2 regions of the Paenibacillus sp. GQ49 genome follow, and region 1 is predicted to be linked to the other one. Evidence: riboswitches for the same ligand, from Rfam matches in the RefSeq annotation. Region 1 holds a riboswitch; the other holds the start of a gene.
What was found. A riboswitch is a leader RNA that binds a small molecule or an ion and turns the genes downstream of it on or off. The one in region 1 is predicted to bind glycine.

Region 1 (5,917 bases):
ACGGTGATCGTCAACTGAAACGACTTGAAAGGCAGGAATATCAGGATGTGCTGCTCGGAAATGTGGAGCGGATGAAACAGATGATTAGTGAACTTGAGATGTATACGGCGCTGGGTTCCAGTGAATCGGAGATGGCCATGGTTAAGGTGGAAGGTGAAGAGTTTTTTGATATGCTGCTTGGGAGCTATGAGGGACTTGCAGAGCGTGGTCAGATTGACGTGAAGATGGATGTCCGCACAGATCAACTGTACCGAGTTCATCCCGAACAACTGATGCGCCTGACAGATAATCTGATAAATAATGCACTACGCCACACAAGGACGAACGGTGTAATGGGACTAGGGGTTATTGCTTCAGATTGGGAGCTTCCTGAATGGATTATTCCTTCGCTTGGAGCTGAATTGGATAACTACAGGGCGGGAGCAACATTGATTATAGTACAAAATGAAGGTCCTGCTATTCCTGAGGAACAGCTCATTCGTATCTTCGAACCCTATGTTCAACACCAGAATCAGGAGGAGAAGACGTATGCAGGTGGTTCGGGATTGGGATTGAGTATAGCCAAACGGGTTGCAATAAAGCACGGAGGGGATATGCGCATGTGGTCATACGAAGGATATGGAACGCTGGCAGCATGCCGATTGCCTGAACATGGAGAATGTAAACGCAGAGAGGGTGGATAAGATGATGAAAAAAGGATGGATGATGCTGGGTACTGCTATGTTGGCAGGCGCCTTGCTTGGAGGTTGCGCGGAGAAGGATATGCTGGCTATGTCAGGAGATGAGATGATTGAGAAGGTTGTCTCAGCAGAAACAGAACCCGCCTCGTATTATGCGGAAGGTGTGATGAAGATATGGGCGGATGACAAGCTGACTAACACGATGCAAATTAAGGAATGGGTAGATGGTGAAACCGGACGAAAGCGCACGGAAACATCAGAGAATGGCAATGTCAGTTACGCAGTTAATGATGGAAAGAAGATCATCATATATGAAAAAGAAACAGGGGCAGCATATTCCATGGATGCATCATCCGTGTCACAACAACCTAATCAAACCCAGAAGCAAATATTGCTCGATCAACTAGAGCGGTTACGTACTACGCATGATGTGAATATGATAGGACAGGAGAAACTTCATGGACAGGACGTCATTCATATTGAATTGACACCAAAAGAAGAAGGCGCATTCTCCATATCTTCAGAGTATTGGGTAGATCCCAAAACGTGGATGATTGTCAAAGTAAACAGCGCGTATGGGGATGGAAAATCAGAAATGGTCTATGATCCGATTCAGTATGACCCTGAATTCACAAAGGATACTTTCGTAATTGACATCCCTGAGGAGGTCGATGTGAAGGACTTGACCGATATGATGCAGAATTCCGAAGTGACCCTAGAGGAAGCGGAAAAAGCGTTGGAACAGCCGTTCCTACAGGACATGAGTGGAGAATTCGAACTATCACGGATCGAAATGTCTACATTGCGCGGTGAGCTGAGCAGAGATGAAGTAACCTTGTATTATGTAAGTAACGACAAGGTAGAAGTCAGCCTGACGGTATTCAAGATGCCGGAAGAAAATGTGGACGATACACTAATACCGGATGAAGCCGAGATTAAGGTTCGTAACACCGAGGGTTCATATATGAAGAGCATTCGGAACATATCATGGAGTGAGAATGGCTTGCGGTACTCCATCATGGGTGAGAACGAAGGATGGACGAAAGAGAAGCTTCAAGCTTGGATAAATGAATTGAAGCTGCCTAATCATTCCTAATGATTTGATAAAGATGGTAATTATACGTCACTTTTATTGACATATAATGTGTAGCATATTAATCTGTAAGTATATGTACCAGATATGATCCAATTGAACAGAAGACACACGTTCGATGTGAGTTGAACGAGGAAGTGAATATAAGCGGATGATAACGAGCGGGAGAGACCTGGGTTAGCCGAGCAAAATGGCTAGTTTTCAGGCACCGAAGGAGCAAGCCGCTGCGCACCCGGCGCAGTGGTTAATCTCTCAGGTAAATGTACCATCGTTGGACGCAACTCTGGAGAGTGCGCGAACTGCGCCACCCAAGGGGTATATGATCAGTCAGCCCGGTGAACTTGTCTGTAATCGCAGGCAGTGCACCCTTGTCGTGAGACACTGTTGATCGTGAAACTCTCAGGTATCGAGGACAGAGAGAGGGCCTAAGGCCTTCTTCTGTCCTTTTTTGATGTCATCATACCCTAAATAAGGGCATTGTGGATGGAACTCCTGGATCGAAATGACGAATACATTTTACCAAGATGAATCATGATTAAATGGAGGGTTACAAGTGCGATTTAAAGATGTTTTCTCAATTATTGGTCCGTCGATGACGGGGCCTTCAAGTTCACATACAGCTGGTGCAGCAAGGTTAGGAAGAATTGCTCGTCAGTGGCTGGGATGTACGCCAGATCGTGCACGGCTGACGTTATACGGTTCATTCGCTGATACGTATCAGGGGCACGGAACAGATCTGGCACTGATCGGCGGTCTGCTGGATTATGTCACAGACGATCCGCGTATCCCGGATGCAGAACAATACGCAGAGGAAGCGGGCATGGAGGTTGAGTTCTATACAAGTGGCTTGCCTGCTCCTCATCCAAATACAGTCAAAATTGAGTTATGGCATGGAGAACGTGCCTGCTCCTTAATCGGTGCATCCATTGGTGGTGGAAGCGTATCGGTGCATTCGATGAATGATTTTCGTGTTCAGATTAGTGGTGAGTTTCCAACACTCGTTCTGCGACATGCGGACAAAGCAGGGGTGCTTGCATCCGTAACGTCCACGATCAGTTCATCCGGGGTTAACATCGGGTATATGCAGGTGGACCGGAAAGCCCGTGATGGCGAAGCACTTACCGCAATGGAAATGGATGGTGTGCCTAATCCTGATATGCTCAAGCGTCTAAGGGAGCTGGACCATGTGCTGGACATTCGTGTTATCGATTTGAAGAGAGGAGTTGATTCGGATGCGGTTTAAACATTTGCACGAACTGAATACGATCTGTACAGCGGAATCCAAAACCATTGCTCAGCTGATGATCGAGGAGCAGGTTCAGGAGACCAATACACCGGAAGCGGATGTTGTGAAGCAGATGTCTGAATATTATCAGGTGATGAAGGAAGCGGTACGCAAAGGGTTAACGGAAGATACGACATCACGCAGTGGATTAACAGGTGGAGACGGCAAAAAAATGGCCGAGTACATTCGCAAGGGTGAGACTTGTTCAGGAGATGCTTCCGCACTTGCCATGGCGTATGCCCTGTGTGTATCTGAAGTGAATGCCTCCATGGGTCGGATCGTGGCAACACCAACAGCCGGTTCCTGCGGCATCATCCCCGGTGTGTTTATTAGCACACAGGAGCGATTTGGCTGGACGGACGAACATTTGGTGAACGGGTTGTTCTGTGCGGGAGCGATTGGTTATGTTATTGCCAACAATTCATTTATCTCCGGGGCCGAAGGTGGCTGCCAGGCGGAAGTGGGTTCCGCGATCGGCATGGCTGCGGGTGCCATGGTTGAACTGCGTGGAGGTACACCGGAACAGGTCGTTCATGCCGTTGGTTTGGCGTTAAAAAATACACTGGGCCTTATCTGCGATCCGGTCGCAGGCCTTGTTGAAATCCCGTGCATCGTCCGTAATGGACTGGGTGCAGTTACGGCGCTGGCTGCGGCTGACATGGCCCTGGCCGGAGTGCGTAGTGCCATTCCGTCAGACGAAGTCATCGATGTCATGCTGGAGGTAGGCAGTGCGATGCCGAGCCGCCATCGGGAGACAGCCCAAGGCGGGTTGGCCCAGACGCCAACAGGCCGCAAAATGATGCAAAAGCTGGCTAAACCAAAGGCAAAGCGTGCAGAGCCTGAGCAGGAGTCGAAGCCAGTGGATTCTGACACAACTACAAGTGGGGCGGACAATGCTCAAGTGGACAAGGATACTCAGGTTTAAGCTGAACCGCACCGATATATAAATCAGTGACATTATGGTGTATAACGGCGAATACAAAATTACAAAACAAGCGTCCGCGAACCCGAATCCGGGTTATGCAGGACGCTTGTTTTATGCTGCCAGATGAAGCGAAGATAAGCTACTTAGATGTGACTTCAGATGAATGTGTATTATGACTCTAGTTCTGACTCACAGCCGTACTCAGTACGGCATATCCATACGCGGGCAGTTCAATGGCGAGTACGCCATCTTCCTTGGCGGTACGATGGTTTCCGCCGAATAACTCGGTCCACTCCTCGTCACCAGCCTCCAGCTCGACAATAGCCGTCTCTTCTGATCGATTGAACAGAACCAGAATGCGTTCCTCCTCATTTTGTCGCTCCAATACCAGTTGGCTGCCATCGGGACGAGCCTGCAGGAAACGAACGGTGCCTTCTGCACGCAAGGCAGGATGAGCATGACGCAGGGAGATCAGTTTCTGATAAAAGTCGAACAGTTCTCGGTCCTGCTTCGCTTCATCCCATTCCATGCATTTACGGCAGCCTGGATCATGTTCGCCGTCCATGCCAATCTCGTCTCCGTAATAGATGCACGGAGCGCCCATATAACTGAACTGGAATAACGCAGCCAGCTTCATCTTGCGCTGGTCGCCTTCACACAGCGTGAGCAGCCGCGGGGTATCGTGGCTGTCCAGCAAGTTGAACGCTACCTCGCTGGCTTGAAGCGGATAACGGGACAACTGTCGTCCGATGGAGTTCGCGAACTGTTCGGCGTGCATTGTATTTTTCACAAAGAAAGCATTCACGGCATCGGTAAACGGATAGTTCATGGACGCATCGAACTGGTCGCCTTGCAGCCAGGAGGAGGACTCGTTCCATACTTCGCCCAAAATGTAGGCATCCGGGTTAGCGGCTTTGACTACACGGCGGAAATCGCGCCAGAATGCATCGTCCACTTCGTCTGCCACATCCAGCCGCCATCCGTCCGCGCCCACTTCCTTGATCCAGTACTCAGCAACCTCCAGCAGATAGGCCTTAACTTCGGCATTCTCCGTATTCAGCTTTGGCATGTGCGCTTCGAATCCGAAGGTCTCATACGTTGGAATGCCATCCTTCACGTCCAGCGGGTATTCATGTACATGGAACCAGTCCTTGTATTTGGATTGTTCTCCGTTCTTCTGTACATCCACAAACGGCGCAAATGTCTTCCCGGAATGGTTGAACACAGCGTCCAGAAGTACGCGAATTCCGCGTGCATGGCACAGTTCGACCAGTCGTTTCACGGTATCTGCGTCACCAAAGTGCCGGTCTACCCGCAGGTAGTCTTCGGTATCGTATTTGTGATTGGTGGTGGCTTCAAAGATGGGTGTGAAGTAGATCGCATTAATGCCAAGATCGCTGATGTAATCCAGATGGTCGATCACGCCCTGAAGGTCACCGCCGAAGAAATTGAAAGGTGTTGGCTCGCCACCCCACGGCTCTACCTTTTCCGGACTAATATCCGGGTTGCCGTTGGCGAATCGTTCGGGAAAAATCTGATAGAACACCGCATCCTTAACCCATGCAGGGGGTGTGAATACAGCTCCGGCATGAATATAAGGGAACTGGAACATACGACCCGGATCGTCCGGTTCTTCTTCCTGGAAGCCCGTCTCGGTCATCCAGATCTGTTCGTCTCCGTTTTTGAGCAGAAAAGAGTATTTCAGTCGGTGGTAGGGAGGTTTCACCTCACCCTCGTAATAATCGAACATAGAGTCAGAGGTGAACTTTGTTAAGGGAACCAGCGCTTTGGTTGCATCCCACGCATATTTATCCCCGGTCAGGGCATGTACCTCGGTCAGATCATTCTTTTTGGCACGCAGGCGCAGATGGATTGTATCTTGGTCATAGGCATAGGCCCAGTTTCGTTTCGGTTGATGATAGATGGCTTCCAGC
Region 2 (5,917 bases), on a different contig from region 1:
GGATATCACTACCCACGATGACCCCGATGGTCATAATGGCACCCACGACACCACCACGCTGACCATGCACCATCGTACCCCCGGTGTAACCAATTAACAGTGGCAGCAAATATTTGATCATCGGATCAACTAGCTGTGCAAGCGTCTCGTTAGGGAACCAGCCTGTTGGAATGAACATGGCTGTAATTAATCCCCAGGCGATGAACGCTCCCATATTCGGCATGACCATACCACTCAGGAATCGGCCAAAACGTTGCACACCTACCCGTAGCCCACCTTTGGAATTGGACGTTTGGTCCAAATTACTCATTGTATTATCCTCCTTGGATCAAGTGATTATGATTTATGAAAGGGGTATCATTTCTCCCCTGCTGTAATCCTAAGCGAGAATGCTCTCCTGTTCAATGAAATGAAAGCGTACTTTCGTCATGAACAATGATGACAACATTAGGTTATGTAATCGTTTTAATCGATGCATAATGGCTGAACCCATTGATACACAAGGCTTTTTTTGCCTATGACTTTTATCATTTCCAGAATCATTTTCTAACCTATAGCTTGGTCCAATCAGTTGATTTACATCCACAATCTGCTTCAATCCACATTCAAAACCATTGTTGGAAAGCACAAAAAACCTGTGCAAGCTATCAGGCTCACACAGGTCGAAACAATATGAAGCTCATTTCATTTGGTTATAAAATATATGTTAATAAGTACAAGTTCGTTGATACTATTCTTCCGTATGTTTCCGATACGCGTCTGCATTCATCAATGTAGACAATGCTGCTGTCAGATCTCCCTCAACACGGATCTCAATCATCCAGCCTTCCTCGTAAGGAGAGCTGTTCACAAGTTCAGGAGAGTCCTGCAACGAATCATTCACCGCAATGATTGAACCAGTGACTGGAGAAAACAAGTCCGACACCGTTTTGACCGATTCGATCGTTCCAATGCTGTCCTCTGCTTTTACATTGGTTTCAAGGTCAGGCAATTCCACAAACACAATGTCACCCAGCTGATGCTGCGCGAACTCGGTAATGCCAATACGTACAGTATCCTCCCCTACGGTTTGCACCCATTCGTGCTCTTCACTGTACAGGAAATCACTTTTCAATTCGCTCATCGATATCCGCCTCGCTTTTCATTAATGAGTACATGCGTTCTTTGACCTTAACCTTTTTCCCAGAACATAGCGTATGATATTTTTGAATCAAATGTCAAGATACCTCACAATTTATTTGCTGAACACCTCTAAATCCTGTAACCGGATTACACTCTTTCTTCATATACTGGTGAATATTAGAATAGTAAGCGCACTCTTTATAAATACACGAACAATAATACCTAAAATAGATTAAATATTCGGTTTTAAATCATTATCTATGATATCGTTCTTGACATCGGTAGTGGATTCACGTTTTAATGAGAGGAGTAAATGTGTTTATTGGACCATGATATACCCGCGGATGAATGTAAAGGGAGAGATTACCCGTGACACCCGATTCGGGATGCACATGAGGTAACGCCGAAGGAGTAAACCACCGATAAGCGGGGGTGAATCTCTCAGGCAAAAGGACTTTTACGGGACGCAACTCTGGAGAGCATCTATTCGCCCTGTGCGGGCGTTATGATCACCCAAGGGGAAACCTGCTGCACAACGCAGCGGGGTAACTCTCAGGTACAAGGGACAGAGCCTTAGAATACAGCGTGCTACTTGGCATGCCGATTCTTTGGCCTGTCCTTTTCCTTTTTCCCAAAAAAACGAAAAACAGGATGTAGAATGGCGCTGCCATAGCTGCCTTACCATACTTATGTGATGAAATTATCTAGCTGAAAATTTAAAAATACCCTGGTTCATTGATCCACGATTGTATATCAGGCTGGCTGACGGCCAATAACGAGGTGATTTGATGTCCGATTTGCTTAGAACACCACTCTTCCCACTATATCAGCAATATGAAGGCGTACGGTGCATTGATTTTGGAGGCTGGGAGCTTCCGGTACAATTTAGCGGAATCCAGAAAGAACATGAAGCGGTACGCGAGCGTGCTGGACTGTTTGATGTATCCCATATGGGCGAATTCACAGTACAGGGTGAGCAGGCCGAAGTTTTTTTGCAACAAATGACGACCAATGATGTGACCACGCTGGTTCCCGGTCAAGCACAGTACACCCTGATGTGTTATCCAGATGGCGGTGTGGTGGATGATCTGCTCGTGTATAAGCTGGAAGATCAGCATTATATGCTCGTGGTTAACGCCTCCAACATCGACAAGGATTGGGCGTGGCTGCAAGAGCACTTGATCCCCGGCGTAAGCATGACCAACGATTCGGAGCAGACGGCGCTACTCGCCCTGCAAGGACCACTGGCTGTAGATATTATCGGAAAAGTTACAGATACGGATGTATCCACGATTGAACCGTTTCGTTTTGTGCAGGATGCTGAAGTATGTGGAGTAAAATTACTGTTGTCCCGTACCGGTTATACCGGTGAAGATGGCTTTGAACTATATATTCCTGCAGATCAGGCCGCTGTGGTCTGGAATGGGTTAATGCAAGCGGGTGAAGGTCACGGACTCGTACCAACCGGACTTGGTGCCCGGGATACACTACGATTTGAAGCGAAGCTCCCCCTGTATGGACAGGAATTGTCGGCAACCATCTCTCCGCTCGAAGCTGGCGTAGGCATGTTTGTGAAGCTGAATGCCGGACCTTTTATCGGATACGAAGCCTTGTTACAGCAAAAAACTGACGGGCCTGCCCGCAAACTGGTCGGCATCGAAGTGCTGGAGCGTGGTATTCCCCGGCCCCACTATCCGATTTACGCCGAAGGCGTACAGATTGGTGAAGTTACTACAGGCACACAATCACCTACATTGAAGCGTAATCTGGGGCTTGCCCTCATCGACAGCAAATACGCTGCGCTGGGAACCCCGCTTGAGATTGAGATTCGCGGCAAGAAATTAAAAGCCGAGGTCGTGAAGACCCCTTTTCATAAACGGACACGTACGTCGAAGACACCTACTCAAGGAGCTGATCAAGCATGAGCAAGCACCGCTACATTCCCATGACTGAGCAAGATCAGAGCGCCATGCTCGCAACCATCGGTGTGGATACGCTGGAGAATCTGTTTCAGGACATTCCGCAGGAGATTCGTTATCAGGGCGAGCTGCCCGTATCCTCCAAACTTGATGAATATGCGCTGACACGTCATATGTCCAAACAAGCCGGCGCCAACGCCAATTTCGAAACACACGCCAGCTTCCTCGGCGCAGGTATATACGATCATCATGTTCCTTCCGTCATCAATCATGTCATTTCCCGTTCCGAGTTCTACACTGCCTACACACCTTATCAGCCTGAGATCAGCCAAGGTGAACTACAGGCCATTTTCGAGTTTCAGTCCTACATCTGTGAATTAACCGGTATGGCTGTAGCCAATGCCAGCATGTATGACGGCGCAACAGCTTTTGCGGAAGCCGGTAATCTCGCCGCAGCAGCAACACGTCGCAAACAACTTATCGTATCCCGTACCGTTCATCCGGAAGCCCGTCAGGTATTGCAGGCATATGCGCACGGATTAAGTCTGGAGATTGTCGAGATTGGTTATAAGGATGGAGTAACTGACTGGGATGCTCTGCAAGCCGCCATCTCAGACGATACCGCTGCTGTCATGATCCAGAGTCCGAACTTCTTTGGTGCCGTGGAAAATGTGAAGCAGGCTGCCGACCTCGTGCATGCGCACAAGGGCCTGCTCGTTGTAAGTGCCAACCCGCTATCGCTGGGTCTGCTGGAAGCCCCAGGCAAGCTGGGTGCCGACATCGTTGTAGGTGATGCGCAGCCCCTCGGCATCGCCGCTTCACTCGGCGGCCCAACATGCGGATATTTCGCCGTATCCCAGCCTCATATGCGCCGAATTCCTGGCCGAATTGTAGGCCAAACAACCGATCGCAACGGCAAACGTGGTTTTGTACTCACACTGCAAGCACGTGAACAGCATATCCGCCGCGAAAAGGCGACATCCAACATCTGTTCCAACCAAGCTTTGCTTGCGCTCAGCGCATCTGTGTATATGTCCATCATGGGTAAACAGGGTATGATCGATGTCGCGGATCTGAATCTGCAAAAGAGTCATTACACCCTCAATACATTAACTGCGATTCCTGGAGTTAGCCTTACTTTTAATGCACCAACATTTAATGAGTTTGTAATTAAGCTTCCTGAAGGAACCGATGTGGATGGTCTTCAGTTGAAACTGCTGGATGCGGGCTTTATTGGTGGTTACGAACTCGGACGTGATTATCCGGAGCTTTCCGGACATATGCTGATTGCTGTTACCGAACGGCGCACTAAGGAAGAGATTGACGAATTCGCACGAGCATTGGAGGGATTGCTGTGACTCAGGAAACGACAACGACAACATCGGTACAAGGACAATCGGTAACAGGTACCTCTGTCTCCACTTCGGTTCAACCTGAGACGGATACAACATTTAGTGCACAGACCTTATCTCCTGCTCCAGAACAATCATTGATTTTTGAACTCAGCAGCCCTGGACGTGTCGCTTATTCCTTGCCAGAATGTGATGTTCCTCGTCAGGCTGCCGATACGTTGATTCCCCGGGAAATGCTCCGTTCGGAAGCAGCAGCACTGCCGGAAGTGTTTGAGGTAGATGTTATTCGACACTATACCGCATTGTCCCGCCGCAACTTCGGCGTAGATAACGGATTCTACCCACTGGGCTCTTGTACAATGAAATACAATCCGAAGATCAATGAGGACGTGGCCCGTTATAACGGTTTCGCCAAAATCCATCCGTACCAGCATGAATCCAGCATTCAAGGTGCACTTGAACTGTTATATACGTTGCAAAACGACCTTGCAGGTCTGACAGGTATGGACGCTGTGACCTTGCAACCAGCCGCTGGTGCCCATGGAGAATGGACTGGACTCATGATGATTCGTGCCTACCACGAAGGTCGTGGTGAACAACGTACCAAAGTCATCGTACCCGATTCTTCTCATGGTACCAACCCGGCAAGTGCAACCGTTGCAGGATTTGAAACTGTGACGATTCCATCCCGCGCAGATGGACTGGTCGATCTGGACGCACTCCGTGCAGCAGTTGGTTCCGATACGGCAGCATTGATGCTGACCAACCCGAATACACTTGGTTTGTTCGAGAAAGACATTCAGGAGATTGCATCCATCGTACATCAGGCTGGTGGCTTGTTGTACTACGATGGAGCCAACTCGAATGCCATTATGGGTATTACCCGTCCGGGTGATATGGGCTTTGATGTGGTGCATCTGAACTTGCACAAAACCATGAGTACGCCTCATGGCGGTGGTGGACCCGGTGCCGGACCAGTCGGCGTGAAGAGTCGTCTGATTCCGTTCCTGCCTAAACCCATGGTAATTAAAAATGATGACGGTATGTATGCATTCGATCGTGAAGGCGATCAATCCATTGGCCGAGTGAAAGCCTACTACGGTAACTTCGGTATATTGGTACGTGCCTATGCCTACATTCGTACCTATGGACCGGAAGGATTGCGCCGTGTATCTGAATGTGCGGTACTCAATGCTAACTATATGATGGCCCGCCTCGCACCATACTACGAGATTCCGTATCCGGGTGTATGCAAACATGAATTTGTCATGTCTGGTCGGGGGTTGAAGCAATATGGTGTACGCACACTTGACGTTGCCAAACGATTGCTTGATTTTGGATATCATCCACCAACCGTGTACTTCCCGCTCAACGTCGAAGAATGCATTATGATCGAGCCGACAGAAACCGAAAGTAAAGAAACGCTGGATGGGTTCATTGATACGATGATACGGATTGCCAAAGAAGCGGAAGAGACACCTGAATTAGTCCTGAACGCACCTTATGGCACACCGGTTACTCGAC

Region 2: another riboswitch for glycine. It lies ahead of gcvT (glycine cleavage system aminomethyltransferase GcvT); the one in region 1 lies ahead of sdaAB (L-serine ammonia-lyase, iron-sulfur-dependent subunit beta).

Annotation. Positions count from the first base shown of each region.
Region 1 covers NZ_JCAXEL010000012.1:43,370-49,286, reverse strand. The annotation lists gene AC6CIF_RS19970 (sensor histidine kinase) at 1-683, shown strand, start outside; gene AC6CIF_RS19965 (LolA family protein) at 685-1,776, shown strand; glycine riboswitch at 1,926-2,050, shown strand; glycine riboswitch at 2,055-2,191, shown strand; gene sdaAB (L-serine ammonia-lyase, iron-sulfur-dependent subunit beta) at 2,327-3,016, shown strand; gene sdaAA (L-serine ammonia-lyase, iron-sulfur-dependent, subunit alpha) at 3,006-3,983, shown strand; gene AC6CIF_RS19950 (alpha-glycosidase) at 4,162-5,917, opposite strand, start outside.
Region 2 covers NZ_JCAXEL010000020.1:91,075-96,991, reverse strand. The annotation lists gene AC6CIF_RS25915 (PTS mannitol transporter subunit IIBC) at 1-310, opposite strand, end outside; gene gcvH (glycine cleavage system protein GcvH) at 731-1,123, opposite strand; glycine riboswitch at 1,467-1,589, shown strand; glycine riboswitch at 1,593-1,693, shown strand; gene gcvT (glycine cleavage system aminomethyltransferase GcvT) at 1,911-3,047, shown strand; gene gcvPA (aminomethyl-transferring glycine dehydrogenase subunit GcvPA) at 3,044-4,399, shown strand; gene gcvPB (aminomethyl-transferring glycine dehydrogenase subunit GcvPB) at 4,531-5,917, shown strand, end outside.